Regions from separate parts of the Burkholderia sp. Ac-20353 genome, predicted to be linked through region 1. Evidence: predicted binding sites of a transcription regulator. Region 1 holds the regulator's gene; each other region holds the start of a gene.
The links. Region 1 encodes sigma-54, which starts transcription at its own class of promoters, with help from an activator protein. Its sites were predicted from a motif close to TGGCANGNAANCTGCTTT; they were not measured.
Positions count from the first base shown of each region.

Region 1 (7,922 bases):
GGCAAGGTGTCGCTGCCGCGCTACGAGCGGCTGGCCGACGCCGTGCGCGCGACGCTCGCCGACGCGATCGAGCGCGGCGGCAGCACGCTGCGCGATTTCGTCGGCAGCAACGGCGAGAGCGGCTACTTCCAGCTCGACTGCTTCGTCTATGATCGCGCCGGGCAGCCTTGCCGCGTGTGCGGCACGCCGATCCGGCAGATCGTGCAGGGCCAGCGGTCGACCTACTATTGTCCGTCCTGCCAGCGTTGAAACCACTTGCCACCTACTTGCGACCTTGAAGCCACCCCGTATCGCCCCCGCTCCGTTTCCCGTCACGCCGCTGCACCGCACGTTCGCCACGCGCCTGATCGCGTGGCAGCGCGAGCACGGTCGCCACGACCTGCCGTGGCAGAACACCCGTGACCCGTATCGCATCTGGCTGTCCGAAATCATGCTGCAGCAGACGCAGGTATCGACCGTCGTGCCTTATTACCTGCGCTTTCTCGAGCGCTACCCGGACGTCGCGGCGCTCGCGGCTGCACCGCTCGACGACGTGATGGCGTTGTGGGCCGGCCTCGGCTACTACTCGCGCGCGCGCAACCTGCATCGCTGCGCGCAGGTCGTGGTGGCCGACCACGGCGGCGCGTTTCCGTCGACGCCGGAGGCGCTCGCCGAACTGCCGGGCATCGGCCGCTCGACCGCCGCGGCGATCGCGTCGTTCGCGTTCGGCGCGCACGCGACGATTCTCGACGGCAACGTGAAGCGCGTGCTCGCGCGCGTGTTCGGCGTCGAGGGGTTCCCGGGTGAAAAGCGCGTCGAGAACGACATGTGGGCGCTTGCCGAATCGCTGTTGCCCGACGCGGCGCATGCGGACGACGTGAGCGCCTACACACAGGGGCTGATGGATCTCGGCGCGACGCTGTGCGTGCGCGGCAAGCCGGATTGCGCGCGCTGCCCGTTCGCGGGGGATTGCGTCGCGCAGTCGACGGGCCGGCAGCGCGAATTGCCGGCCGCGCGTCCGAAGAAGAATGTGCCGACGAAGAAGACGTGGATGCTCGTGCTGCGCGACGGCGACGCGGTGCTGCTCGAGCGGCGTCCGCCGGCCGGCATCTGGGGCGGGCTCTGGAGCCTGCCGGAGGCCGACGGCGATGCCGCGCTCGCCGAGCGCGCGCGCGGATTCGGCGGCGGCGGTCCGGTGCCGCTCGCGCCGCTCACGCACACGTTCACGCATTTCAAGCTCGAGATCGAGCCGCGGCTGAGCGAAATGGGTGACGGCGGCGCGCTCGTCGCGCAGGACGCACAGACTGCGTGGGTGCCGCTCGCCGGGCTCGACGCATATGGCGTGCCTGCGCCGGTGCGCAAGCTGCTCGACGGATTGAGCGGTTCACTGCTGTAACGCAACGCGCTTTGACGCGACGCGCGGGTCGCGCGCGGAGTGCGCCCGCGAAGCGCACCTGCAAAGCGCACCCGCAACGCGCACCGGCCTTCGCGCTCAGAGCCAGCCGTGCCGGTTCAGCACGTGATGCACGGCGTCGATGCGCGCGCCGACATCGGGAAACTCCATCAGCTTCTGTCGCGCGCGCAGGTCGAGCGGCAGCAGTTCCGCGAGACGGTTCGACACCCAGCTCGGATCGTCGAGCCGGAACGGTTCGCAGAACGGCAGCTTGTCCTTTTCCTTGTCGATCTTCTGCTTTAGCGCGTCGATGATGCGTTCGAGCACCTCCGCGCACGCGCCGAACTGCGCGAGCGCCTGCTCGCCCTCGAGCGGAATGTCGTCGGGCAGCGGCTCCGCGATGCCGACCAGCAGCCCGTTCGCCTCGACGCGATGCGACAGCAGCTCGAAGCGCTGCGTGCCGATCGCCTGCAGGAACAGCATCCCGAACTCGCCGGTGTCGCATTCGACGATGCGCGCCATGCAGCCGATCGTTTCGGGTACCGACACCGCACCTTCCTGCGCGACTTCCGGGCCGCTCTTCAGCAGGCAGACGCCGAACGGCGCGTCGTCGCGCAGGCACGCGCGCGCCATGTCGAGGTAGCGCGCCTCGAACACCTTGAGCGGCAGCAGGCCGCCCGGAAACAGCACCGTATGGAGGGGGAACAGCGGCAGGTCGAGCAGGGTGGTCGAGAGAGAGGACATGGCGCTTTCGGAGAAGCGGCGTCGCTAAGGTCTGGCGACCTCGGCCACGAGCCGCGACGACGCGTCGACATCCACGGGCGCGTCACGATGCCGCACGATCACGTTCGCCTCGCGCGCGAGGCGCGCGGCGAGCGTTTCCGCGATGAACACCGAGCGATGCTGGCCGCCCGTACAGCCGATGGCGACGGTCAGATAGCTACGGTTGTCTTCGCGGAAGTGCGGCAGCCATTTGATCAGGAACGCATGGATGTCGTCGATCATCTGGTGGACGATCGGCAGTGCGTCGAGAAACGCGATGACCGGCTGGTCGAGCCCGGTGAGCGGGCGCAACTGATGGTCGTAGTACGGGTTCGGCAGCGCGCGCACGTCGAACATCAGGTCGGCGTCGAGCGGCACGCCGCGCTTGAAGCCGAACGATTCGAACATCAGCATCAGGTCGTCGTTCTTCTGTTCGATGAAGCGCTTGACCCAGGTGCGCAGCACGTTCGCGCGCAGGTTGCTCGTGTCGATCTGGTGGCCGAACTCGGCGAGCGGCGCGACGAGTTCGCGCTCGCGCTCGATCGCCTCCTCGAGCGACGACAGCAGGCCGATGTCCGCGTCGTGCGATGGCGAGCCCGACAGCGGATGACGGCGGCGCGTTTCGGAGAAGCGCTGGATCAGCGCGGGGGTGCTCGCATTGAGGAACAGCACGCGCAGATCGTGATCGCGCGACAGCGTACGGATCAGGCCGGGCATTTCGTCGAGCGACGCGCTCGAGCGCGCGTCGATCGCAACCGCGAGCCGCTGCTGGCCTTCTTCGGCGAGGTAGCGGGTCAGCTCGGGCAGCACTTGCGGCGGCAGATTGTCGACGCAGTAGTAGCCTGCGTCCTCCAGCGCATTCAGCGCGACGGATTTGCCGGAACCGGAAATGCCGGTGATGAGAACGATGCGCATGGGAAGCAGAAAATCCTGACGGTTCATCATAGCACCGGCACGACGCGCCCGCGCTGCGCGACGGGCCGCAGCGGGCCCGTTGCTGGTGTGAGCAGGCCCTATACGAGCTTGCCGGGAAACTGACTATCGGGATCTTGCATCGCGAGTCGTTGCCGATCCATGAAATCACGCAACGTGTCGATTCCGCGCAACTGCAGGATCGTGTTGCGGACCGCTGCCTCGACGAGCACCGCGAGGTTGCGGCCGGCCGCAACCTGGATCGTGACCTTGCTGATCGGCAAACCGAGCACGTCGACGGTCTGGCTTTCGAGCGGCAGGCGCTGGAACTCGCCGTCCGGGCGCCGCACGAGCTGCACGATCAGCTTCAGCTTCATCTTCCGTCGCACGGCGGTCTCGCCGAAGATGGTCTTGATGTCGAGCAGGCCGAGGCCGCGCACTTCGAGCAGGTTCTGCAGCAGCGGCGGGCAGCGCCCTTCGACGAAATCGGGGCCAAGACGGACGAAGTCGACCGCGTCGTCGGCGACGAGGCCGTGGCCGCGGCTGATCAGCTCGAGGCCGAGTTCGCTCTTGCCGAGGCCCGAGTCGCCCGTCAGCAGCACGCCCATCCCGAGGATGTCGAGAAACACGCCGTGCAGCGTCGCGCGCGGCGCGAGGATGCGCGACATGTAGAGGCGCAGGCTGTCGATCACCGCGGCGGCCGACATCGGCGTCGTGAACAGCGGGGTCGACGAGCGCGTACAGCGCAGCACGAGTTCGGGCGGCGCCGCGGCGCCGCCGGCGACGACGAGGAACGGCGGCTCGAGGGCGATCAGTTCGGCCATGTGGCGCGAACGGTCTTCGTCGGTCTGCCGCTGGTAGTAGTCGATCTCGGCTTCGCCGAGCACCTGGATCCGGTTCGGGTGGATCAGGTTCAGGTGGCCGACGAGGTCGGCGCTCGAGGTCGCGTTCGCGACGGTGTCGGCCGAAAAGCCGCGCTCCCAGCCTTCATGCCCCGTCAGCCAGCTGAGCTTCAGCGTGGCCGCGTTGTCGTCGAAGATGCTTTGGGCGTTGATGCTGGACGTATCCATGAGTCCGTCACTCCAATGAGCCGGTGCGCGCGCGTGGCGACGGGCGTCGCCTTGCCGGGCCGGCGCCGGGCGGCCCGGGACGGCGGCTTGCGCCGCCTCGTTCGGGAAAATGTACCGCCCGGATCAACTCAAGGTTGCCACTGAGTGAGCAGGCGATGCAACTCGGCGGGGTCCGTTTCGTTGTGCAAACGCTCGCGCGCGTCGCGGTCGGACAGCAGTTGCGCGATTTCCGACAGGATCTCGAGATGCTGCTGGGTGGCTTGCTCGGGGACGAGCAGGAAAATCAGGAGGGAAACCGGCTGGCCGTCGGGCGCCTCGAACGGAATCGGATCGGCGAGCCGCACGAACGCGGCGAGCGGATGCTTGAGGCCCTTGATGCGCCCGTGCGGAATCGCGACGCCTTCGCCGAGCCCGGTCGAGCCGAGGCGCTCGCGCGCGAACAGGTTGTCCGTGACGGTGCTGCGGGCAATGCCGTTCTGATTCTCGAACATCAGCCCGGCTTGTTCGAACACGCGTTTCTTGCTGGTGACGGAGAGGTCGATGACGACGTTCTCTAGGGGCAGGATTTTGGCTAGGCGATTCATGTTGGCAGGCGATTGGGCGGCCTGGGGTCTCCTCGCGGCGGCAGACTGATTTTCCATGTTCGGCGATATCAAGGCGTTTGGCGATGGCGACCTGCGAGGCACGGCGACCGTACCCAACGCCCCCCGGCCCCCCCGGCAAATAACCGGAGCATTATAGAACACAGCCGGGCGCGTGGCGCGAAGCGGCCGGGCGGCTCGCGCGAGCCGCTCGCGGTGCCGGCAGTGCCCGCAGTGTTGCGCCGGACTACAAAAAAAACCGCCCGGCGAACCGGGCGGCATGCTGATGCGGTGTGCGCTTATTGCGGCGGCACTTCGATCTGTTCGATCGCCGGCTGAAGCTTGATCGGATCGTGCGCGTGCGTTTGCAGGCGCTCCATGTGCTTGACGACCTGGCGATCCAGCTTGTCGATCAGCAGATCGATCGCCGCGTACAGATTGCCGTTCGCGCTTTCGACGAAGATGTCCTTGCCCTTCAGATGCAGATTGATTTCCGCGCGTTGCTGCTTGTCCTTTTCCTTGTGGTTGTCGACCGAGAGAATCACAGTGCCATCGATTACCTGATCGCTATGCCGTAGCACCCGGTCCAGCTTGGTGATCACGTATTCGCGAATTGCAGGCGTGACTTCGAGATGATGTCCACTGATCTTCAGGTTCATAGTGCTTCTCCAAGCGAGTGGCCACCAGTCCGCGTTGTTGCGGTCGTCCGGTCGACTTGCCCGTGCCGCATCCGCGATGCGGCAGATGACGGACAGGTCGCCCGGCCTTACCCCGTGTGCGCGGTGGCCGGAACACGCCTGCCGCCGGGCAGGCAGCAGGCTTAAAGAGACTTGCGCAGATTGACTGCCGGGATCTTGAGGGCTTCGCGATATTTTGCAACCGTGCGGCGCGCAACCACGAAGCCTTGTTCTGCCAGCAGTTCGGCAATTCGGCTGTCCGAAAGAGGCGATTTTGTGTCTTCGGCTCCTATCAGTTGCTTGATGAGGGCACGGATGGCGGTCGACGATGCGGCGCCACCGGTGTCGGTCGAAACGTGAGATCCGAAGAAGTACTTAAATTCAAGCGTCCCGAACGGGGTCAGCATGTACTTCCCGGTTGTCACACGGCTGACAGTCGACTCGTGTAGGCCCAGCGTATCAGCTATTTCCCGCAAAACCAAGGGGCGCATCGCGATTTCACCGTGCGCAAAGAAATTCTTCTGACGTTCGACAATAGCCTGCGCAACACGCAGGATCGTGTCGAAGCGCTGCTGGATATTCTTGATCAGCCAGCGTGCTTCCTGCAGTTGTTGCTTGAGCGAACCCGCGGACGGATCGCCGCGGCTGTTGCGCAGGATGTTCGCGTAGAGGTTGTTGATCCGCAGGCGCGGCACGACTTCCGGATTGAGTTCCGCCTGCCAGCCCTGGCCGACCTTCTTCACCATGATGTCGGGCACGACGTAGTCGGCCTCGGCCTTGCCGTACGCGGCGCCGGGGAACGGTTCGAGCGAGCGGATCAGCGCGTGCGCGTCGCGCAGCGCGTCGTCGGTCGCCTTCAGGTGCTTGCGCAACCGCGTGAAGTCGCGCGCGGCCAGCAGCTCGAGGTGTTGCGACACGATCTCGAGCGAGAGCGTGCGCGTCGGGGACGGATCGAGCCGCAGCAGCTGCAGCTTCAGGCATTCGGACGCCGAACGAGCCCCGACACCGGCCGGATCGAAGCTGTGCAGCAGCGCGAGCGCGGCGTTCAGCTCGTCGCAGTCGACCTCGAGTTCGGGCGGCAGATCGGCGAGCACCTCGTCGAGCGTCGCGGTCAGGTAGCCGTCGTCGTCGAGCGATTCGATCAGGAACATCACGAGCGCGCGGTCGCGCGGCCCGGCCTGCGTGACGCGCAGCTGCGCGGACAGGTGGTCGCGCAGCGACGTCGCGGCTTCCTGCACCTGCAGCGGCGGCAGGTCGTCGTCGTCGGACGCGCCGCTCGCGCGGCCGAACTCGTCGAGGTTCCATTGCGGACCGTCGCCGCTGTCGCCGCTTGCGTAGCCGTCGTACTCGTCGGCGCCGGCAGGCTCGTCACGTTCCGCGCGCTCGCTGGTCTGGCCGCTGCCGTTGGTGGCCGACATCGGCTCGGGGTTCGACGCGGGCGGCGTCTGCGCGATCAGCGAACCGTCCGCTGCAACGCGCAGCGGGCTCGCGATCCATTCGTCGTCGTTCTCGAGCAGCGGATTCTGGGCGACCGCCATCGCCACTTCCTGCTGGAGTTCGAGCGTCGACAGCTGCAGGAGCCGGATCGACTGCTGCAGTTGCGGCGTCAGCGCCAAGTGTTGCGACAGGCGGAGTTGAAGGCTGGCTTTCATGGCAAGGAGGGAGTCATACCCGGAGTTTGCCACGACCCACCGCATTGGGCCATCCGCGATTACGCGCGCCGCCACGGCCGCGTGAAAAGGGGCACGGCCCCGCGCGGCGGAGCCGGGCAGGGCCGTGTGGCGCGTTGCCGTGAACGCGCGTTACGTGTGCTTTAAGTGCGCTCTAAGTACGCGTCAAGTGCGAGTTACATGCGGAAGTGTTCGCCGAGATACACGCGGCGCACGCTTTCGTTCTCGATGATCTCGCTGGGGGCGCCGGCCGCGAGCACCGAGCCGTCGCTGATGATGTACGCGTGGTCGCAGATGCCGAGCGTTTCGCGCACGTTGTGGTCGGTGATCAGCACGCCGATGTTGCGCTGCTTCAGGAACTTGACGATCTTCTGGATCTCGAGCACCGCGATCGGGTCGACGCCCGCGAACGGCTCGTCGAGCAGGATGAAGCTCGGGTTGGTCGCGAGCGCGCGTGCGATCTCGACGCGGCGGCGTTCGCCACCCGACAGCGACAGCGCAGGGTTCTCGCGCAGGTGGCCGATCTGCAGCTCGTCGAGCAGCGCTTCGGTGCGCGACGCGATCGCGTCCTTCGACAGCCGCTTGCCGTCGTCGCCGAATTGCAGCTCGAGCACCGCGCGGATGTTTTCCTCGACGGTCAGCTTGCGGAACACCGATGCTTCCTGCGGCAGGTACGACAGCCCGAGCGATGCGCGCTTGTGGATCGGCAGCAGGCTGATCGAGCTGCCGTTCAGCGAGATCTCGCCCGCGTCGAGCGGCACGAGGCCGACGATCATGTAGAACGACGTGGTCTTGCCGGCGCCGTTCGGGCCGAGCAGGCCGACGACTTCGCCGCTCTTCACGTCGAGCGACACGTCCTTGACGACGGTGCGCGAGCC
Region 1 is NZ_JAAGPL010000136.1:14,695-22,616, reverse strand. It holds gene mutM (bifunctional DNA-formamidopyrimidine glycosylase/DNA-(apurinic or apyrimidinic site) lyase) at 1-249, shown strand, start outside; gene mutY (A/G-specific adenine glycosylase) at 275-1,375, shown strand; gene G3N94_RS28555 (LON peptidase substrate-binding domain-containing protein) at 1,472-2,116, opposite strand; gene rapZ (RNase adapter RapZ) at 2,141-3,049, opposite strand; gene hprK (HPr(Ser) kinase/phosphatase) at 3,148-4,116, opposite strand; gene G3N94_RS28540 (PTS sugar transporter subunit IIA) at 4,245-4,757, opposite strand; gene raiA (ribosome-associated translation inhibitor RaiA) at 4,997-5,356, opposite strand; gene G3N94_RS28530 (RNA polymerase factor sigma-54) at 5,518-7,026, opposite strand; gene lptB (LPS export ABC transporter ATP-binding protein) at 7,221-7,922, opposite strand, start outside.

Region 2 (5,392 bases), on a different contig from region 1:
CGACAGCACACGCACCTTCGACAGCAGCAGGCGCGCCTGCGTATTGGGGATCTCCGCGCTCATCGGACCGCCCGAGGCGCCGTCGCGCCTCAGGTTCACGAACACATCGACGTAGTTGCCGGGCCGCAGCCGGTTGCCGACCGCATTGGTTTCGTCGACCTTGACCGCGACAGCCCGCTCGCCCGGCGCAACCTGATCCGCGAGCCCCGACGTCAGCGCGCCCTCGAGCACCGGCGACGCGGCAAGGATGTTGCCGGCCGGTACGCGGCCGACGAGTGCGGCCGGATCGCTGAACCCGCCCGTCGGCATGACCGGTGCTTGGCCCACCTTCAACGCGTCGGCGGGAATCGGCTGGCCGGCGGGCAGCACGCGTGCCGCCACCACGATCGGCACCGTCTTCACGGCCGCGGCCTGCGGCTGCGCGTCTGCCGGGCGGGCCGCGTGGCGTCCGAGCATCCACGCATAGAGCCCGAGGAGAATCGCGATTGCGATCAGCAGCCCGGCGATGATCTTCGTCAAGTGGTTAGCCATGGTGGGATATCGGTGCCCCGGTAAGTGTCGTTATTGATATGGACTGCAAGTCAAATGCGGAACGCGGTCGTTCGCTCCGTTCCGTCATAGATAGGTATCCGGGATCTGCACGGTCGCCGAACTCGTCAACGCATTGGGCAGCACCATGCCGAGCAGCGGGATGTTCGGCACCAGCGGCGAATCCTTGTACCGGTAAGTCACGGTCACCGTCACGCAATGCAGGTTGGCGTTGCTCGGGTCATAGCTGCACGACGCCGGCGTCGGAACCGGAACATCCACATACTGCTTGAGCCCCGGCGCGATATACGCGAGCGCCATGCCCTGCGCCTTTTGCGCTCGTGCGGTCAGCGCGGCCGTCGTCGTGGTTCCCGGCACGTAGTTCAGCGCCGCCCGCGCGCCCTCGCTCGCCGCCAGCGTGAGGTTCTGCTGAACCGCGAAGATCAGGCCGAAGGTGACGATCGCGTAAAAAATCAGGAAGAACATCGGAAACACGAGCGCGAATTCGACCGCGGTCGCACCGCGCTGGCGCCGCCGGGCGCGTGGGGAAAAATGTCGTTTCATCGTACGCCCCCCGAAACCACCAGATAACCGAGCCACGCGGCCGCAGGCAGCGTCAGGCATGCCGCATACGGCGTCGCGCGCCGTCCGCCGAGCACGAGCGCAGGTGCGCCGCGCTGCCACAGCGCACCGAACGAGGCTCCCGACAGCAGCACGAGCGCCAGCGCATGAATGCCCGCGGCAAGACTCGCAACGACCCAGAGCCCGAGCAGTGCGTGCACGCCGCACCACGCGCCGAGCACCGCGAATACCTTCACGTCCGCCGCGCCCATCACGCGAAATGCGAAAAACGGGAAAAGGCCGATCAGGCCGACCAGCATGCCGACTAATGCCTGCATGACGGACGTGCCGAACGGATTCGCGTGAACCAGCGTCGCACCGAATGCGCCGACGAGGCCAAACACGACGAGCACGTTCGGCACGCGGCGAAATCGGATATCACCCAGGGCGACAAGCATCGCCCAGGCGAAGAAAACCCCGGTACAGAATAGGAGTGCCATATGAAACCGCTTGAAACCGCTCGCAGACGCGGAAGCGGGCGAATCGCCGTGACGATTCGCCCGTTATTGCGACAAATCGCGAAGCTCAGCCTGCAGCGGTAGTCAGCTGTGAACCGATCGAATTGAAGAGGCCAACAATGTCGGTCTTGAGAGACGTGAGTGCCCCCACGATGCCGACGGCCACCAGACCCGCGATCAGACCATACTCGATCGCGGTAACCCCGTCTTCTTCCCGAAGGAAGCGAATCATCATTGCTTTCATATTTTTTTCCTCGTGCCTGAATCTATGTCTCTTTGGCCGCTTATACGTTGTCGTGTCCCGCATATTTGGCCTTGCCCCGCGTCGTTCGCCACATCAGCCGTGACGACAACCAGGTGCGCTTTCTTTATAGCTTGCCCCGACGGGTTTGTATCACCATTTGATGCAAGTTAACATTCGCGATAGGAACCCTCCTCGAACGTCGTGTACCAATTCGTACAATCCTTACACCCGCCACGAATCTTATATCCGATCCCCATTAATTTCCAACCCCTTTCAACGGCGGATCGAAAAAAATGACTCGAAGCACGGCGTATTTGTACGGCGTTCCGGTACGTCTTACACATAAGGATTAACGATAGGTTAGATGTGCACATCTAATCCATCAGTAAAACAGACGGACCCTCCTCCCCGGCTTTCGCACGCCCACGTTACGTCACGCCCGTAACGCGATTGATGTGACGTTACGTTACGGAGCCGCAGAAATCGTTCTCATTCGAGGACGCTCAAACAATTTCAACAATCTTTCAATTCGTATAAGTCCTTTTACCGAAAGGAATTGTCCCGTTTAAAGCAATTCATCGAACCGCCGACCATCGAAATGGCACGACAGTTGCAGAGTAGTCCGCGCATCACCCAACACAACACGGATTTAATGCGAGGACGAAATGGACATTCAGGTATTCCCTCATGGCGCGCTCCGGACGACTCTGATCACGGCCACCGTGGCAGCCATGCTCTCCCTCTCCGCATGCGGCGGCTCCGGTTCGATCAGCAAGGGCCTCGGCGGCTCGAACTCGGGCGCAAGCGATGCGCTTTCCACGTCCGGCGGCGGCAGCTCGGGCTCAACGAGCGGCACGTCGGGCGGTACGAGCGGCTCGTCGAGTGGCAGCACCAGTGGCTCGACGAGCGGAACCACGAGCGGGACGAGCAGCGGCACGAGCGGTACGTCGGGTGTGTCGTCGAACGCGGTGGGGAATGTCCTCGCAGGCAGCAGCAACCTCGTCACGAATGTCGGCTCGACCGTGTCGGGCCTCGGCACCGTCGTCGCCAGCCAGTCGCTGCCGGGCGTCAACCCGCAGACGACGCAAGCCGCGGGCGGCATCCTGCAAAGCGCGGGCGGCGCGGTGTCGGCGCTCGGCAACGGCATCGGCAACGGTCTCGGCCAGCTCGGCGCGGCCAAGGATCCGGTCGGCATCACGGTCGCCAGCACGGGCGGCGTGGTCAATCAGCTCGGCGGCGCTGTCACGCAGACCGGCAATCTCGTCACGAGCCTCGGCAGCGGTCCGCTGTCGCCGCTCGCGCCCGTCACCGGCGCCGTCGGCGGTCTCGTGTCGACGGTCGGCAACGCCGTCGCGAACGGTGGCAACACGCTCACCAACGCGCTGTCGACGGGCCCGGTCCAGCAAGTCACGCAGGCCGTCAGCTCCGCGATCACGCCGATCACGACGATGGTCGGCACGACGACCCAGACGATCGGCACCGCAACGGGCCTCGGCGCACCGCTCAACACCGTGCTCGGCACGCTCGGCAATGGCCTGAACCAGGCCGGCGCGCTGATCGCATCGACGGGCGGCAACCCGGTCACGACCGGCCTCGGCAACACCGTCTCGTCGACGGGCGGCACCGTGAAGGCAGTCGGCGGATTGCTGACCGGCGGCAGCGGCGCCACCAACCCGTTCGCGCCGCTCACGGGCATCGTTTCGACCGTCACCGGCGCACTCGGCGGCGCGACCGGCGGCAGCAGCAGCCCGCTTGCACCGGTCACCGGCCTCGTCTCGACCGTGACCGGCGCACTCGGCGGTGCAACCGGCGGCGCTGGCGGCAGCAGCCCGCTCGCACCCGTCACCGGCCTCGTCTCGACCGTGACCGGCGCACTCGGCGGTGCAACGGGCGGCACCAGCGGCGGCAACACGCTGGCGCCCGTCACGGGCGCCGTGTCCACCGTCACCGGCGCGGTCAGCGGCGTGACGTCCGGGCTGTCGGGCGGCACCGGCGCCGTCACGAACCCGGGCACGTCGTCGAATCCGCTCGCACCCGTCACGTCGCTGATCGGCGGCCTGCTCGGTGGCGTGCACGGCAAGTAAATCCGCTCGTTCCATTCATCGACAAGACAGCGAGGAGTCAATCATGTCCCAGCAACGTTCTCTCACGTCAGCCGCGCTGCGTCAGTGGCGCATCCCCGTCACCGCATTCGCGGCCGCCTGCGTGCTGGCCGCCTGCGGCGGCGGTGGCGTAAGCGCGCCGCCGACGACCAGCAGCAACAACGGCGGCAGCACGAGCGGCCCGAACCCGACGCCGCCCACCCCGACGCAGACGGGCACGACCGGTGTCGTCAACACGACCGGCCAGACCGCCACGGATCTCGGCAGCACGATCGGCGGCGTGAGCCTGCCGGTTCTCGGCAACGGCGTGACGCAAGGCCTCGGCAAAACCGTCTCCAGCACCGGCTCGATTCTCGGCGCGGCCGCTGACGCAGCGAGCAACGGGCTGGGACAGATCGGCTCCACGCAGAACCCGGTCGGCACGACGGTTGCCGGCCTCGGCAACGTCGTCGGCGCGACGGGCAACACCGTGTCCGGCCTGAGCCAGACCGTCAAGGCGCTCGGCTCGGGCCCGCTGTCGCCGCTCGCGCCCGTCACGACGCCTGTCGGCACCGTGCTCGACACGGTTGCCAACGGCCTTGGCGCCGCAGGCAACACGGTCGGCTCCGCGCTGTCGTCGGGCCCCGTTCAGCAGATCACGCAGCCGATCAGCTCGGCGATCACGCCGCTCGTGATCACCGCCGGCCAGCTCACGCAGCAGGTCGGCACGACGACCGGCCTCGGCCAACCCGTGTCCGGCCTGCTCGGCCAGATCGGCGGCGCCATCAGCTCGGCCGGCCAACAGGTTGCGGGCACATCGAAGCAGCCGCTCGTCGGCGATGTCGGCCAGCTGGTCAGCACGGTCGGCAACACCGTGACCAATGCAGGCGGCCTCGTCAATCCGAACGGCCCGAACGGCGCGGCACCGATTCCCGGCCTGATCACGAGCCTCGTCGGCGGCTCGACCGCGACGGTGCAGAACGGCTCGCCGAACGGCACGACGTCGGGTTCCGGCTCGACCAACCCGCTCGGCGGCCTGCTGTCGGGTCTCGGCTCGACGCCGGTCGGCGCGCCCGGCGGCAGCGCAACCTCGGGCGGCGCAAGCAATTCGCTGTCGCCGGTCGCGGGTCTTCTGGGCAATGCGGGCGGCAGCAATCCGCTTGCGCCGGTGACCGGTCTCGTCTCCACGGTGACCGGCGCATTGGGCAGCGCGGCGGGCGGCACAAGCGGGGCAAACCCTCTCGCGCCGGTTACCGGTTTGCTGAATACTGTCACCGGCACTGTGGGCGGCGCAGCGAGCACCGGGGGTACGTCGAACGCGCTCGCGCCGGTCACGTCGCTGGTCGGCGGCGCGACCAGCTCGACGTCGGGCTCCACGTCGGGCGGCGCGGCCGGCCTGCTCGCGCCGGTCACCGGCCTGCTCGGCACGCTGGGCAGCATCGGCAAGTAAGCACGACGGC
Region 2 is NZ_JAAGPL010000096.1:25,862-31,253, reverse strand. It holds partial or broken gene cpaB (Flp pilus assembly protein CpaB) at 1-531, opposite strand, end outside; gene G3N94_RS24640 (TadE family protein) at 616-1,092, opposite strand; gene G3N94_RS24635 (prepilin peptidase) at 1,089-1,589, opposite strand; gene G3N94_RS24630 (Flp family type IVb pilin) at 1,675-1,851, opposite strand; gene G3N94_RS24625 (collagen-like triple helix repeat-containing protein) at 2,517-3,935, shown strand; gene G3N94_RS24620 (collagen-like triple helix repeat-containing protein) at 3,979-5,382, shown strand.
Region 2: a site for sigma-54 is predicted at 2,451-2,468, ahead of G3N94_RS24625 (collagen-like triple helix repeat-containing protein). Genes of this name have one in related genera too.

Region 3 (7,922 bases), on a different contig from region 1:
GGTTGATCGACAAGTACCGGATCCAGGCGCATTACCTGCAGCACGGCTGCTGGCTCGGCGAACGGCAGTTGCTCGCGCTCGCGCGTCGGGCGGCTGACGCGGGCGTGCCGCTGTTTGCCGCGCACGGACTGCGCGATCCCGTCTGCCCGGTCGACAACGTCGCCCGGCTCGCGCGCGCCGTGCCCGCTGCCAAAATCGAATTGGTGCCGGCCGGGCATCTTGCGAGCGACCCGGCGTTGGCGCGCAGCATCGCCCGCGCGATACGTGCGATGTTCGCGGCACCGCACACTATTCAATCCCACGCATAACGCACACCGACCCACGCGCCGCGCGGCGCGCCCGGCCCGACGAACTGCTCGTTGACCGGCTGCGCGCCATCGAACGTGTGATTCGGTCCGTTGAAGAAGTTCTGGCCGAGCACGCCGAAGCTCGCGTAGCGCTTGTCGAACAGGTTCGTCACGCTCGCGAACACTTCGAACCGCTTCGTGATCCGATACCGCATGTCGAGATCGACGAGCACGTAGCCCGCGATCTTGCCGTTCACGTCCTGATTGTTCTCGTCGCCGCGCGCGTACACGCCGCTGCGCCACGTGACGTTCGCACCGATGTCCCATGCGTGCGTCGCCGCGTAGTCGAGCCGCAGCTTCACCGTGTGCGCGGGAATGCCCGGGATGCGGTCGCCCGCCTTGACCGACACGTTGCCCGTCGCGTCGGCGGCCGAGTTCGCGGGGCTGTGTTCGGTCCACGACGATCGGTAAGTCGCGTCGACATAGCTGTACGACAGCCCGACGCCGATCTTGCCGAGCTGCGTGCGGCCCGCGAGCTCGATACCCTGGCGCCGCGTGTCGCCGACGTTGCGGAAATAGCCTTGCGCGCTCGCCGGGTCGCTGATGAACGCGATGTCGTCGGTCAGCGTCGTGCGATAGGCGGCCGCGCTCCAGGTGGTCGCGCCGCCGATGCGGCCGCGCGCGCCAACTTCGAACGTCTTCGAGATCACCGGCTTGAGCGCCGGGTCGGCGATAAAGTCGTTCGGCAACGAACAGGGCGCGGCCGGGTCCGCGCACGCGAGCTCGATCGCGGTCGGCGAGCGCATCCCTTCGTTGTAGGTCGCGTACGCGGTGAAGCCCGCGACGGGGTTCCAGTTCACGCCGACCGCCGGGTTGAAGCGCGAGAACGTATGGTTGCCGTCGAGCAGCGGCTGCACGCCGCTTGCGTCGCCGATCTGCGCCTTCGACCAGTCGTAGCGGCCCGACAGCGTCAGCGTCCAGTGCGGCGTCAGCGACAGCGCATCGCTCAGGTACACGCCGACGTTCGCGTTGCGCGTCTTCGCATTCGTCCGCGGGACGAAGCCGCCGATGCCGATCGCCGCGCGCGAGTCGGTGAAAAACGCGTCCTGCGATGCCGCGACGTAGCTCGAGTTCGCGACATCGGCCGCGACACCCGCGATCAGCTGGTTCGCCATCCCGCCGAGCTTGCCGAGCAAGGTGAGCTGCAGGCTGCCGCCGTAGCTGTCGGTGACGATCGTCGACTGCGCGTTGGTGCCCTGCAGCGTATCGACATTGCCGCTTTCATCGACCGATCCGAAGTCGGTGTTGTTGTTGCTGCTCGTGTTGGCGTTGCGCAGGTGCCGGTAGTACGCGTTCCCGCTCAGCTCGACGTGCTCGCCGAAGAAGCGGTCGCCCGACAGCGTCACATATGCGGCGCTGTTGCGGTTCAGGTCCGGAAACGTGTACGCCTGCTTCCGGTTGTCGAGGAACGAGCGCGGAATCGTCTGGCTGCCGTACAGCGTGTTGTCCGCGCCGCCCGCGGCCAGCGACAGCGTGGTGTCCGCGTCGGTGTAGCGCAGCTTGCCGAACAGTTGCCGCACGCGGCTCGCGTTGTGGTCGGCCCAGCCGCCGTCGTTCGCGACGTTCGCGGTCGCGTAGTAGTCGAGGTTCGAGCCGAGCGTGCCGCCCTGCTCGACGCTCGCGGTCTTGCGGCCCCACGAGCCGCCCGATACCTCCGCTTCGCCGCCCGGGCTCGACTTGCCGTTCTTCGTCGTGATCGCGAGCGCGCCGCCGAGCGTATTGCGTCCATATACGGGATTCGAGCCGGGAATCAGCTGCATACGGTCGATCGCCTGCACGGGCAGGATGTCCCAGTTCACGACATCGCCGAACGGCTCGTTCACGCGCACGCCGTCGACGAACACCGACAGGCCCTGTGGCGTGCCGAGCAGCGGCGACGCAGTGAAGCCGCGATAGTTGACGTCGGTCTGGTACGGGTTGCCCTGCGCGTCGCCGATCGTCACGCTCTGCAGGTTCGCGGCGAAAAAGTCGGTCAGCGTCGCGCGGTGCTGCGCGTCGAGTTCGGACGCGCGCACCGTCTGCACGTTCGCGGGCACCTTCGACAGCGGCGTGCCGATCCCGAGCAGCGGCGTCGTGCCGACGACGACCACTGCGGGCAGTATGTCGGTGGCGGGTTGCGGCGCGACTGGCGGCGCAGCCGTGTTGGACGAAGCGTTCTCACTCGCATTCTGCTGCGCGCGGACGCCGGCCGGCGACAGGCCGAACAGCGCAATCGCACCGAGTGTCGCACCGACACACTGAACGCGCCGCACGCCCCGATGGTCCCGCCACCCGCCATCCACGCCAATTGCCTTTGGTCTCCTGATCATTCCCCTCTGTCTCCCTGTTCGTTTTCTGCCGCGCGGCATTGCGTGCTGCACGGCGATGTCTCCCCGCGATACAGGACAGCGAGAACCATGCCAGCACCGCATGCACGATCACCGGCCTGCGTCGCTTCCAACGTTGCCGCCAACGCCGCACGCCCGTTCGGCGCGGCATCCGTCAACGGCGCGGCACGCTGTCACAGGCGCCCCGCCACCTGTCATGTTTGGCAACACCTCGCGCACGACGGTGTACCTGAATGCAACACCTGCGTCGACGCCCGCACGAAGCACCGCCGCCACCGCACCACCCGCGATGCCCCGGTCCGCCGCGCCGCGCGGGCAGCGCGGCGCGATGGCATGCGACTTGCGTGAACGGCAGCGCACTCGGCCCGGAACCCCACCCGTGCCGGCGCGACGGAACCTTCGCGGCGGTGCGACCACAATGACTCAGGAGACAACCATGAAGAAATTCTCGGCTTCAGCGAGCCGGCTGGCCACGATCGGCATCGCGGCGGCAGCCGCCGTCGCGCTGAACCCCGGCCTCGTCGAAGCGGCCGCGGACTATCCGGCCGTGACCTACCAGCGGCTGACCGATGCGCAGCGCGATCCGGGCTGGCTGACCTACTACCGCACCTACAACGGCCGGTCGCATTCGCCGCTCAAGCAGATCGACCCGTCGAACGCGAAGAATCTCAAGCAGGTGTGGGCCTACAAGTTCCCCGCCGAACTGAAGCAGGGCTTCGAAGCGACGCCGATCATCAACGGCAATTACCTGTTCGTGACCACGCCGAAGGACAACGTCTACGCGTTCGATGCGAAGACGGGCAAGCAGCTCTGGAAATACGAGCCGAAGCTCAGCGCCGCGTCGTTCAAGACCGCGTGCTGTGACGTCGTGAACCGCGGCGTCGCGCTGTACGGCAAGAATGTCTATGTCGCGATGCTGGGCGGCGAAATCGCGGCACTCGATGCGCAGACCGGCAATCTCGTCTGGAAGAAGCAGATGTTCGAGCCGGGCCTCGGCTACTCGTTCTCGCTCGCACCGCTCGCGCTCGACGGCGCGATCGTCGTCGGCACGTCCGGCGGCGAATACGGGATTCGCGGCTATATCGTCGCGCTGAATCCGGACGACGGCTCGGAAGTCTGGAAACGCTACACGATCCCCGGTTCCGGAGAAAAGGGCTCGGAGACCTGGCCCGACGGGATGCAGGATCACGGCGGCGGCGCCGCGTGGCTCACGGGCACGTACGACGCTGCGTCGCGCACGCTGTACTGGGGTGTCGGCAACCCGGGCCCGTGGCTCGCGGCGCTGCGCCCCGGCGACAACCTGTATTCCGACTCGCTGCTCGCGCTCGATGCGAAGAACGGCGACCTGAAGTGGCACTACCAGTACACGAACCACGACACGTGGGACTACGACGGCGTGAACGCGGCGGTCCTTGCCGATATCAAGTACAAAGGCAAGGACTACGACGCGATCATCCACGCGGACCGCAACGGCTTCTTCCACGCGATCGACCGCACGACCGGCAAGCTGATCTACGCGACACCGTTCGTGAAGGCGACGTCGGTCACCGGCTACACGGCCGATGGCAAGCCGATCCAGGACGAATCGAAGTTCCCGAAGGCCGGCACGACGATCGAAACGTGCCCGAGCTTCCTCGGCGGCAAGAACTGGTGGTCGATCTCGTTCGACCAGGAACGCAACATCGCGGTCGTGCCCGCGCTGCACGCGTGCATGAGCCTGACCGGCAAGTCGGTCAGCTACCAGGAAGGCCTGCCTTATCTCGGCGAAGGTTTCGAGATCAAGCCTGAACCGGGCAGCGAGGGCTACGGCGAACTGACCGCAATCGACGTGAACACCGGCAAGAAGCTGTGGAGCCACTGGACGAAGAAGCCGTGGAACGGCGGCGTCGCGACCACCGCGAGCGGCCTCGCGTTCAGCGGCTCGCTCGACGGTCACCTGTACGCATTCGATACGGCAACCGGCAAGGTGCTCTGGGAAAGCCCGCAGCTCGCGAGCGGCATCATCTCGCAGCCGTCGGTGTATGAGGTCGACGGCAAGGAATACGTAGCCGTGCTCGCCGGCTACGGCGGCGCGAACCCGATCTGGGGCGGCCCGATGGCCGACATCGCGAAGGACGTTCCGCGCGGCGGCACCCTGTACGTCTTCGCGCTCGACTGATCGGGCTCGCGCCCCGGTCGCGCCCGCATGCGCCCGATGCGGGCGCGACACCCCAACCGCTTCAACCGGACACACGATCATGAATACTCGCCTCACTCCCCTCACTGTCGCCAGTCTGCTCGCCGTGGGCGTGGCGCTTGCACCGGCATCCGCGTCGGCCGGCGTACGCATCTGCACGCTGCCCGGCAGCCCGACCACGGCGCTCGACCAGTCCATCGCACGCGAAGTGTTCCGCACCGCAGGCGTCGCCGCATCGTTGAACAAACGCGGCGTCGACGACGATGGCGGCGACGACGGCATCTCCGCCAGCGAACTGCGGAAATCGCTCGAACGCGACTGCGATGTGATCGCCGGCTTCCCGCGCTCGGAGATCGCCGATGCGTCGGGATCCAGAATGAGTTTCTCGCAGGGCTATCTGCGCTCCGGCTATGTCATCGTTTCGCTGCGCGATCCGCATGCACCGTCCGGCGCCAAGGAAGCGATCGCGGCCACGTATGGGAGCCCTTCGCAGTTGATCGCCGCGCAACAGGCCAACGCCCGCTTCGTTCTCGAAAACACGAGCGAGAAAACGATCGCCGCGCTCGCCGACGGCCGCGCGCAGCGCGCGATCGTCTGGTATCCGAGCGTCGTCGCGTATCAGCGCGCGCACCCGCAACAGCGCTTCCAGATCGCGGCGACGTCGTCGCCGTACTCGGAATGGCAGCTTTCGTTCGCATTCGGACCGGGCAAGGAAGCGTTGCAGAAGCGTATCGACGCGACGTTGTCCCGGATGAGCGACAACGGCCGTCTCGCTGCGCTCACGCGCGGCTGGACCCTCCCGGCGGCGGTCGCGCACACGGCCGGCACGCGCGCGCCCGGCCAGTTCCTCGACGGCGCGGTCGCATCCGCCCAACAGCAGCCGGCGAAGGGCGGCTTCATCAAGGTGTCGACCAATGAAGGCAACGCCGTACCATCGTTCGACCAGGCGCAGGTGCAGCATGGCAAGACGATCTATGCGGACGCCTGTGCGAAATGCCACGGCGACCAGCTCGAGGGCAATACCGCGCCCGCGCTGAGCGGGGAAGCCTTCGCGCCCGAAGGCAAGTCGCATATCACCGTCGGCGGGGTGTACCAGTACATGACGAACAACATGCCGGCCGATCGCCCCGGCAAGATGACACCCCAGGAATACGAGGATCTGATGGCGTTCCTGCTTTACTCGAACGGCTACGACACGTCGAAGACCAAGCTGACGACCGATATCGCCAACGCGTCGAAGGCGCCGCTCATCGCCGGACCGCGCAAGTAGATTCCCGCCGCTTCGCAGCATCTTCGCCGCCTCTTCGTTTTGGTCTACTCGCCGCGCCGGGAAGCATTTCCGGCGCGCGTGACAGCCTTTCTCTTTTCATTTCATTCAGGAAAACGACATGATCTCCCGCAATCGCAGAACGTTCATCATTCAGACGGCCGGCCTGTGCGTCACGCTCGCAGCCGGAACCCGTGCATTCGCGGCCGCATCGCTCGTCGACGAAAACGACGCGACCGCGAAGTCGCTCGGCTACCGCGCGAATGCAACGACCGTCGACACAGGCAAGTTTCCGAAGTACCAGGCGGGCCAGACGTGCGCGAATTGCCGCTTCTACAAGGGTGCCGCAGGCGAATCCTCCGGCACGTGCCCGATGTTCGCGGGCAAGGCCGTTGCCGCTGAAGGCTGGTGCAACGTCTATGCGAAGCGTGCTTGATCGCGCACATGCGAGCGCGCCGCGCTGCGGCGCGGACGCCGAACGTGCGGAGCATCTGCATGCGCTGATCGCGCTGGGCATCGATCGCGGCTACGTGACGCGCGGCGAGATCGTCGATGCGTTGCCAGACGATGCGGCCGAAGGCACGGATTTCGACGCCACCGCGGCGATGCTCCGCGAGCTCGGCATCGACGTGCGCGAGCATGTCGACTCGCACACCGCGTGGACGCTCGATCGTCATTTCGCGCAAGCGACGGAGGTGACGCCACCGCTTGCCGATGCGTCGGCGCGGCTCGCGGCCGCCGACCTGCTGGCGGGCCGCACGAACGATCCTGTCCGGATCTATTTGCGGGAAATGAGCGCGACACCGCTGCTCGAGCGCGCAGAGGAGATCGTGCTCGCGCTCCAACTAGAAAGCGGTCGCGCCGCGTGCATCGACGCGCTGAGCCGCGATCCGGCCGCGCTCGACGCGATCGCGTCGATCGCCGGCGACATCCGCGCGGGAAAGGCGGCAGCTTCGGTCTACGTGACGGGGTTCGTCGATTGCGCTGAAACGCACGCCGAATCGCTCACGGATTCGCTTGCAGGACCGCCTGCGGATTCGCTCATGGGACCGCCAGCGGTATCGCCCGCGGATTCGCCCGGGAACGAAACCACGTCCGATTCGGAGACGGAATCACCGGCGCAGGAAGGCGAAGCCGAGCGCGCGCTGGACAGTCCGGCGTGGCGCAATGCCGTCGTCGAAGCGCTCGACCGCGCCGGCGCGCTTGCATCGGCGATGCATCACGCGTTGCGCGCCGACGGCTTCGCTTCGGCCGCCTACCGGTCACTGATGCGCGAGGCCGCTGCGCTGACCGGCAGGATCCGCTTCACCGCGCGCGCAATCGAACGCATCGGCAGCACGATTTGCGAGCGCGCGACGCAAGCACGCAAGTTCGAAAAACGCATCGTCGAAACGTTGGCCGAATCGGGCATGCGTGCCGATACGCCGCGTCGCGTTCTGTTCACACCCTGCGACGACGTTCGCGCATGGCTCCAGGAATGTATCGCCGTGCATCCCGGATGCGGCACTGCCCTCGCCCGCCGCGCACCGGCGCTGATCGAAGCACGAACCGCGCTTACGCATCTCGCCAGCGAGTCGATCCTGCCGCTCGATATCACGCTCGCGATCGACGCGCGCCTGTCACGCATCGATCGCGCGATGCAGCCCGCGAGAAAGAAACTGTTCCAGAGCAATCTGCGGCTCGTCGTGTCGATCGCCAAACGGTATCCCGATCGCGGATTGCAGCTTCTCGACCTGATCCAGGAAGGCAATATCGGCCTGATGAAGGCCGTCGATCGCTACGACCACCGGCGCGGCTTCAAATTC
Region 3 is NZ_JAAGPL010000277.1:29-7,950, forward strand. It holds partial or broken gene G3N94_RS37565 (prolyl aminopeptidase) at 1-308, shown strand, start outside; gene G3N94_RS37570 (TonB-dependent receptor) at 293-2,656, opposite strand; gene G3N94_RS37575 (methanol/ethanol family PQQ-dependent dehydrogenase) at 3,111-4,832, shown strand; gene G3N94_RS37580 (transporter substrate-binding domain-containing protein) at 4,912-6,120, shown strand; gene G3N94_RS42800 (high-potential iron-sulfur protein) at 6,239-6,553, shown strand; gene G3N94_RS37585 (sigma-70 family RNA polymerase sigma factor) at 6,537-7,922, shown strand, end outside.
Region 3: a site for sigma-54 is predicted at 3,004-3,021, ahead of G3N94_RS37575 (methanol/ethanol family PQQ-dependent dehydrogenase). Genes of this name have one in related genera too.

Region 4 (7,922 bases), on a different contig from region 1:
TGAAATCGAGCGCCTCGCGGATTACCGCGGCCTCGAAGCGGCGCGCGAGCTCGTCCATCACGTCCGCCGAGTTCTCGCGCAGCAAACGCGCGACTTCGGTGCGCAACCCGTGCTCCCACATCGGATAGCCGGCCGGGCCGCTGCCTGGCGTGGCCGCAACGGGTGCGCCGACTGCCCCGACCGCGGCCGGCGGCGGCACCGCCGGCTCGCCGCCCGCCGCATGCGCATCGGCGCTGTCGCCGGTAGCCGCGACCGCCGCGCCGGACGGCACGAGATCGGGCGGCAGGTCCTTGACCTCGACCGTCTGCGCGGGCGCCATCACGGTCAGCCAGTTCGCGAGGTTCTCGAGCTGCCGCACGTTGCCGGGAAACTGCAGCGAGCTCAGGTACGCGAGCGCTTCGTCCGACACGCGCTTCGGCTCGACGCCGAGATCGCGCGCGCTCTTCTGCAGGAAGTGGCGCGTGAGCAGCGCAATGTCTTCGCTGCGCTCGCGCAGCGGCGGCAGGCGCAGCCGGATCACGTTCAGCCGGTGATACAGGTCCTCGCGGAACAGCCCCTGCCGCACGCGCGATTCGAGGTTCTGGTGCGTCGCGGCAATCACGCGCACGTTCGCGCGCAGCGGGCTGTGGCCGCCGACGCGATAGAACTGGCCGTCCGACAGCACGCGCAACAGCCGCGTCTGCAGATCGAACGGCATGTCGCCGATTTCGTCGAGGAACAGCGTGCCGTTCTCGGCCTGCTCGAAGCGGCCCTGGCGGGTCGTCTGCGCGCCGGTGAACGCGCCGCGCTCGTGGCCGAACAGTTCGGACTCCAGCAGGTCCTTCGGGATCGCCGCGGTGTTCAGCGCGATGAACGGCCCGTTCGCACGCGGGCTGTGACGGTGCAGCGCGCGCGCGACGAGTTCCTTGCCGGTGCCCGATTCGCCGGTGATCAGCACGGTCGCGGCCGAATGCGACAGGCGGCCGATCGCGCGGAACATGTCCTGCATCGCGGGCGCCTGACCGAGCATCTCGGGCGCTTCGGCGACGCGGTCGTCCTGCGGCGCGCCGCTGCGCAGGCTCTCCTCCACCGCACGGCGGATCAGCTCGACCGCCTTGTCGACGTCGAACGGCTTCGCGAGATATTCGAACGCGCCGCCCTGGAACGCCGCGACGGCGCTGTCGAGATCGGAGAACGCGGTCATGATGATCACGGGCAGGCCCGGCATCCGCTCGTGCATCGCCTGCAGCAGCTCGAGGCCCGAGCCGCCCGGCATCCGGATGTCGGACACGAGCACCTGCGGCGTCTCGTGATCGAGTGCGCTGAGCGCATCGCGCACGTTCGAGAAGCTCTTCGTCGCGAAGCTGTCGCGGGCGAGCGCTTTTTCAAGCACCCAGCGGATCGATTGGTCGTCGTCTACTATCCAGATCGGCTTCATAGGTCGGTCAGATATCGTGGTGTATCGCGAGTCGCCGCTCAATGGTCGAGCGGCAGCAGAATCTGAAATTCGGTGCGGCCGGGCCGGCTTTCGACCTCGATCATCCCGTCGTGCTGCTGCACGAACGTCTGCGCGAGCGTGAGGCCGAGGCCGCTGCCGTCCTCGCGCCCGGACACGAGCGGATAGAAGATCCGGTCGCGGATCTCTTCCGGAATGCCGGGCCCGTTGTCGATCACGTGCAAGTCCAGTGCCAGCTTGTACAGGCGCTTCGCGATCGTGATCTTGCGCGCGACCCGCGTGCGCAACTCGATGCGCGCATCGCCCTGCGCGATCCGCTCGCGCAGCGCCTGCGCCGCGTTGCGCACGATGTTCAGCAGCGCCTGGATCAGCTGCTCCTTGTCACCGCGCAGGTCGGGCACGCTGACGTCGTAGTCGCGCTCGATCGACAGCCCGCGCGGAAACTCCGCGAGCATCACCGCGCGCACGCGCTCGCACACTTCATGGATGTTCACGTCGCCGACGATGTGCGGATGCCGGTGCGGCTCCAGCAACCGGTCGACGAGCGTCTGCAGGCGATCGGACTCCTTGATGATCACCTGCGTGTATTCGCGCAGCTCGCCGCGCTCGCGCTCGCCGAGTTCGAATTCGAGCAACTGCGCGGCGCCGCGGATCCCGCCGAGCGGGTTCTTGATTTCGTGCGCGAGATTGCGGATCAACTGCTTGTTGACCGCGGTCAGGTCGTGGATCCGCTCCTCGCGGTCGGTGCGCGACTGGCGCTCGTTCTCGAACAGTTCGACGAGCACGAAGTCGTGCGCGCTCTCGAGAAAACCGACGATCGCATGCACATGCAGCGGCTCGCGGCCCGGCCGGTCGAGCACCGTGTCGAGATGCGTCGCATGAAAGCGCTCTTCGCCGATCGCGGTGATCGTCGACGCGAGCTCGTTCGCGTTCGGGAAGATCTCGCCCCACGGCCGCTGCGCGAGCTGCCGGCGCGAGATGTCGAGCATCGCCTCCGCGGACGGATTCGCGAACGCGATCTTCAGCGTCTTGCGGTCGAGCACCAGCACGACCGTCGGCAACGCCTCGAGCCCCGCGAGCAGCCCCGAGCGCGCGAGCCGGTCGTCGTCCGTCAGACGCTCCGGCTGCCCCGTTCTCGCCTTGATCAGATTCTTCAGAACCATCTTGCGTCTAGTCGCGCCCAGAATGTGGCAAAAGTGAAAATTCCGCGGAACAAAAAAGGGACGGCTGGGTGCCGTCCCCTTTTCAGACTCCGTTGCTTGCGCCGGGAGTTGCGCGGCGCAAGCGTACCGGCGTGGCGGCGCTTCGCCCGCTGTAGCGTCGAAGCGCCATCGCCGCTTACAGCGAGTAGTACATCTCGAACTCGATCGGATGCGTCGTCATGCGGAACTTCGCCAGTTCCTGCTCCTTCAGCGCGAGGTACGCATCGAGCATGCCGTCCGTGAACACGCCACCGCGCGTCAGGAACTCGCGATCCTTGTCGAGTGCGTCGAGTGCCTGGTCGAGGCCCGCGCAGACGGTCGGAATCTTTGCATCCTCTTCCGGCGGCAGGTCGTACAGGTTCTTGTCGGCTGCTTCGCCCGGATGGATCTTGTTCTGGATCCCGTCGAGACCGGCCATCATCAGCGCCGTGAAGCACAGGTACGGGTTCGCCATCGGGTCCGGGAAGCGCGTTTCGATACGGCGGCCCTTCGGGTTCGACACGTGCGGAATGCGGATCGATGCCGAACGGTTGCGCGCCGAGTAAGCGAGCTTGACCGGTGCCTCGAAGTGCGGAACCAGACGCTTGTACGAGTTCGTCGTCGGGTTCGTGATCGCGTTCAGCGCACGGGCGTGCTTGATGATGCCGCCGATGTAGAACAGCGCCAGTTCCGACAGGCCCGCATAGCCGTTACCCGCGAACAGGTTCTGGCCGTCCTTCCAGATCGACTGGTGGACGTGCATGCCCGAACCGTTGTCGCCAACGACCGGCTTCGGCATGAACGTTGCCGTCTTGCCGTACGAGTGCGCGACGTTGTGGATGATGTACTTCGACCATTGCGTCCAGTCGGCGCGCTCGACGAGCGTCGAGAACTTCGTGCCGATTTCGTTCTGGCCCTGGCCCGCCACTTCGTGGTGGTGCACTTCGACCGGGATGCCGAGCTGTTCGAGCAGCAGGCACATTTCCGAACGCATGTCCTGGAACGTGTCGACCGGTGCGACCGGGAAGTAGCCGCCCTTCGTGCCCGGACGGTGGCCCGTGTTGCCGCCTTCGAATTCCTTGCCCGACGACCACGGTGCTTCTTCCGAGTTGATCTTCACGAAGCAGCCCGACATGTCCGTGTTCCACTGGACCGAGTCGAAAATGAAGAATTCCGGCTCCGGACCGAAGTACGCGGTGTCGCCGATGCCCGTGCTCTTCAGGTACGCTTCGCCGCGCTTCGCGAGCGAACGCGGATCGCGCTCGTAGCCCTTGCCGTCGGCCGGCTCGACCACGTCGCAGGTCAGCACGAGGGTCGACTCTTCATAGAACGGGTCGACGAACGCCGCGTTCGGGTCCGGCATGAGCAGCATGTCCGACGCTTCGATACCCTTCCAGCCCGCAATCGACGAGCCGTCGAACGCATGGCCGCTTTCGAACTTGTCTTCGTCAAATGCCGAAACCGGCACCGACACGTGCTGTTCCTTGCCGCGCGTGTCCGTGAAGCGGAAATCGACAAACTTGACGTCCTCGTCCTTCACGAGCTGCATGACGTCGGCGACGGTTTTACTCATAACCTCTTCTCCTGATTGAACAATACCGGCGGACTGGGACCGCCTCGTTTATCGAGCTGCTCGGGGCCAGGCTTTCGCGCAGCGTGCCCCGATTGGACCGAATCCTATAAAGCAGCTTCCGTGCCATGCATGCGCCGGATTGGCGCGAATCGCGCCGAGGCTCGCCGCGACAGGGCTTCGCCGCGCGATTTCGGGGCTTCGCACGCAACCGCCGCTCCGACGCACGCACCCCGATGGTGCAATCCACGTTGTCAGGCAATCGGAAGGAATCGTTTTGGTGCATTCGCCTCATTCTGCACCTTTTTGGTGAGCGCGTGTGCGGTGCGCGAGCCACGCTGCGCACGGACATCGGGCGGCAGGCGGCGCGCTAGAATGGTCGTTTGATCGATCACTTTGCATGAGATCAGCGTAAGCGCCGAAGCGCCGAACCTGGTCGACACGGAGACCTCCTGCCATGAGTACGCTCGAACAACTTTATGCCAAGGCCAACGAACGCGGCGCGCAAGGCTCGCTCAACTACGCCGGCGCGCTGCTGCCGGCCGAGGCATTCGAACTGCTGCAGCTCGACCCGTCGGCGCGTCTCGTCGACGTGCGCACCCGCGCCGAACTCGACTGGGTCGGCCGCCCGCTCGTCGGCGACGGCCAGTACCTGCATCTCGAATGGACCCGCTACCCCGGCGGCGTGCCGAACGCCGAATTCGTCGCCCAGTTGACGGCGGCGCTCGAACCCGGCACGCCCGTGCTGTTCCTGTGCCGCAGCGCCGCGCGCTCGAAACTCGCGGCGGTCGCCGCCGCGCAGGCCGGCTTCACGAAAGCGTTCGACCTGCTCGAAGGCTTCGAGGGCACCAAGGATGCCGAAGGCCACCGCAAGACCGTCGACGGCTGGTGCTTCCGGAAACTGCCGTGGATCGGTGCTTGACGGCACCCGCGCGCCACACCCGGGGCTTGCGCCATCGTCGAGCCGGGCGATGACATGCCGATGACGGGCCGCACACCGGAACGGCGGCGGCCCGTTGCTTCTGGAAGTACCGGCTTTTGGAAATACCCGCGTCGGGAAATGCCGGCTTTTGGAATGCCGAACGGCGCGGCGCTCAGCCGCGCGGCGCGTCGGGCTCGACGATGTCGCCGCCGAGCAGGTGAACGCCCTCGCGCAGCTTCACGAACGCGGCCGCGACCGCTTCCGGCTCGCCCTTCACGCCGAGATCGATGTGGCGGCGCGCATAGATCCCGCCCCGCTCCGCATCGCCGACGCTCGGCAGGCTGAACACTCGCACGCCGGGGAAGTCGTGCTCGATCTTCTCCATCAGCGGCGTGAGCGTCGATTCCGGCAATTCGAACACGTACAGCGACCGCTCCGCATGCGGCGTCGCGTGATGCAGGTGCGCATACTTCGTGTCGAGCACCCATTCGATCATCGGCCAGGCCATCACCGGGAAGCCCGGCACGAAATGGAGGTCGCCGACCGAGAAGCCCGGAATCCGGTTGTAGCCGTTCGGGATGATCGTCGCGCCACGCGGAAACACGCCCATGTTGAAGCGATGCTGGTTCTCGGGCGACTCGAAGTCGACCGGCGTCTCCGGATCGGTATGGGTCTCGCGGATGCGCTCCTCGATCAGCCGCTTCGCTTCCTGGTGCAGCTCGAGCGGCACACCGAGCGCCGCGGCCGCGCATTGCCGCGTGTGATCGTCCGGCGTCGCGCCGATCCCGCCCGTCGAGAACACGATGTCGCCCGATGCGCGCGCGCGTGCGAGCGTCGCGGTGATGCGCGCCGGATCGTCGCCGACATACTCGGCCCAGTCGAGCGCGAGGCCGCGCGCGCCGAGCAGCTCGATGACCTTCGCCAGATGCTTGTCCTGCCGGCGACCCGAAAGGATTTCGTCGCCGATGATGATGATGCCGATACTCATGCCTGCCCCATGTCGATTGTGGTGGCGCGCGGTGTCGCGCGCAGGTCCTCGAGCGCGCGCAGGCAGTAATGGCCGAACCACAGCGCCGAAAACACCAGAATGAATGCGTAAACCCAGATCATCGCCGCCGCGACGAACGGAAACAGCACCATCATCCAGACCGACGACACCCAGATGAAGGTCGGCACCGTGCCGAGAAATCCGGTCGCGATGCCGATGCCGATCAGCGGCCAGCGGTGCTGCTGCACGAGCGCGCGGCGTTCGTCGCGGCTCGCGTGCTCCGCAAGCGCATCGTAGGTCATCACGCGATACGTGATCCAGCCGCCGATCACCGGCGGCAGCAGCGCGAAGAACGGCGGGATCAGCCACAGCGGCAGCGTGACGACGAGCAGCACGACGCCGGCGAACGCCGTCCCCAGCGCGTTGAGCACGCTGCCGAAGAACGTGCCGCCGCGCTTCATCTCGAGCTCGGCGAAGCGGCGGCTCGACAGGTGCTTGACGACGACCGGCATCGAGATCGACGCGATCAGCAGCAGCACCGTCAGCACGATCAACGGAACCGCGAGCGACACGACGACGAACGGCGCGACCACCGCATGCAGCTGCGACATGCCGATCACGTCGAACACCCGGTACAGCGCCGCCGTCAGCGCGAAGCTGTCGAGCGCGCCGCGCGCGGCGTCGATGAGCGTCTGCCACGCAAACCACAGCAGCACGCCCCAGAACAACGCGGACACGACGAACGGCATCAGGGTGAGCCACAGCATGCGCGGGTGCAGTGCGCTCGCGAATGCGCGGACGAAGGAACGCAGCAAGTCGTTCATGCAGACCTGTTTCAACGGAGAAAAACGGGGAAAGGATAAACCACGCGGCCCGCATGCGCCAAAACGCATGCGGGCCGCGGGAAAAGAACGCCCGGCGCAGGAACAATCATCGCCGGGCGGGGAGGAATGGCGGGCGCCGCGCTCAGGCCGACGCCGCGCCGCGCTTCGCGGGGACGAGGCGGCGGAAGATCCGCACGAACGCAAGCCCGTGTTGCGCCCAGAAGCCGTCGCCGTACGACACGCCCTCGATCTGCTCGCGGATGCCGGTCGGCTCGACCGTGCGGTTCCACGACGCGGTGCCGAACATCATGTCCCACCACGGGAACAGCACGCCGAAGTTGCAGCCGTACTTGGTGCCTTCGTGACCATAGCCGACCGCGTGATGGCGGCGGTGGAAGATCGGGCTCACGAGCAGGCGCTCGCCGAGCCAGCCGAACGACAGCCGCGCATTCGTGTGCTGAATGCTCTGCGCGAAGTTCGTGAGCGCGGTCAGCACGACGAACTGCGACGGCGACACGCCGATCACGAGCGCGATCGCCGCGAAGAAGCACGACTGGATCACGTCGTCGAGCAGGTGATTGCGGTCGTCGCACCACAGCGACATCTGCCGCTGGCTGTGATGCACCGCGTGCAGCTCCCACCAGACGCCGATCTTGTGCTGCCAGCGGTGATACCAGTAGCCGGCGAAATCGAGCACGACGAGATAGATCGCGAACGTGACGATCGGCATCGACGTGACGCCCGGCCACAGGTAGTCGAGGTTGAAGTTCGCAATCCCGTGCAGGCGCAGCCACGCCTGGAAGTTGTCGAACAGCGGCTGCAGCGCGAAGAAGAAGAACAGCGAGTAGATGCCGAGCTTCGCGATCAGCGTGTAGAGCACGTCGACCCGCACGGCACGGCGGTTCTCCCACTTCTCGACGGGCCACAGCACCTCGAGCGGGCGCAGCAGCACGAACATCGCGACGATCTGCAGCGCGCCGACGATCACCCAGTACAGCGCGT
Region 4 is NZ_JAAGPL010000109.1:15,876-23,797, forward strand. It holds gene ntrC (nitrogen regulation protein NR(I)) at 1-1,417, opposite strand, end outside; gene glnL (nitrogen regulation protein NR(II)) at 1,456-2,598, opposite strand; gene glnA (type I glutamate--ammonia ligase) at 2,774-4,189, opposite strand; gene G3N94_RS26255 (hypothetical protein) at 4,441-4,629, opposite strand; gene G3N94_RS26260 (rhodanese-like domain-containing protein) at 4,644-5,108, shown strand; gene G3N94_RS26265 (molybdopterin-binding protein) at 5,281-6,096, opposite strand; gene G3N94_RS26270 (EI24 domain-containing protein) at 6,093-6,920, opposite strand; gene G3N94_RS26275 (sterol desaturase family protein) at 7,063-7,922, opposite strand, start outside.
Region 4: a site for sigma-54 is predicted at 4,298-4,315, ahead of glnA (type I glutamate--ammonia ligase). Genes of this name have one in related genera too.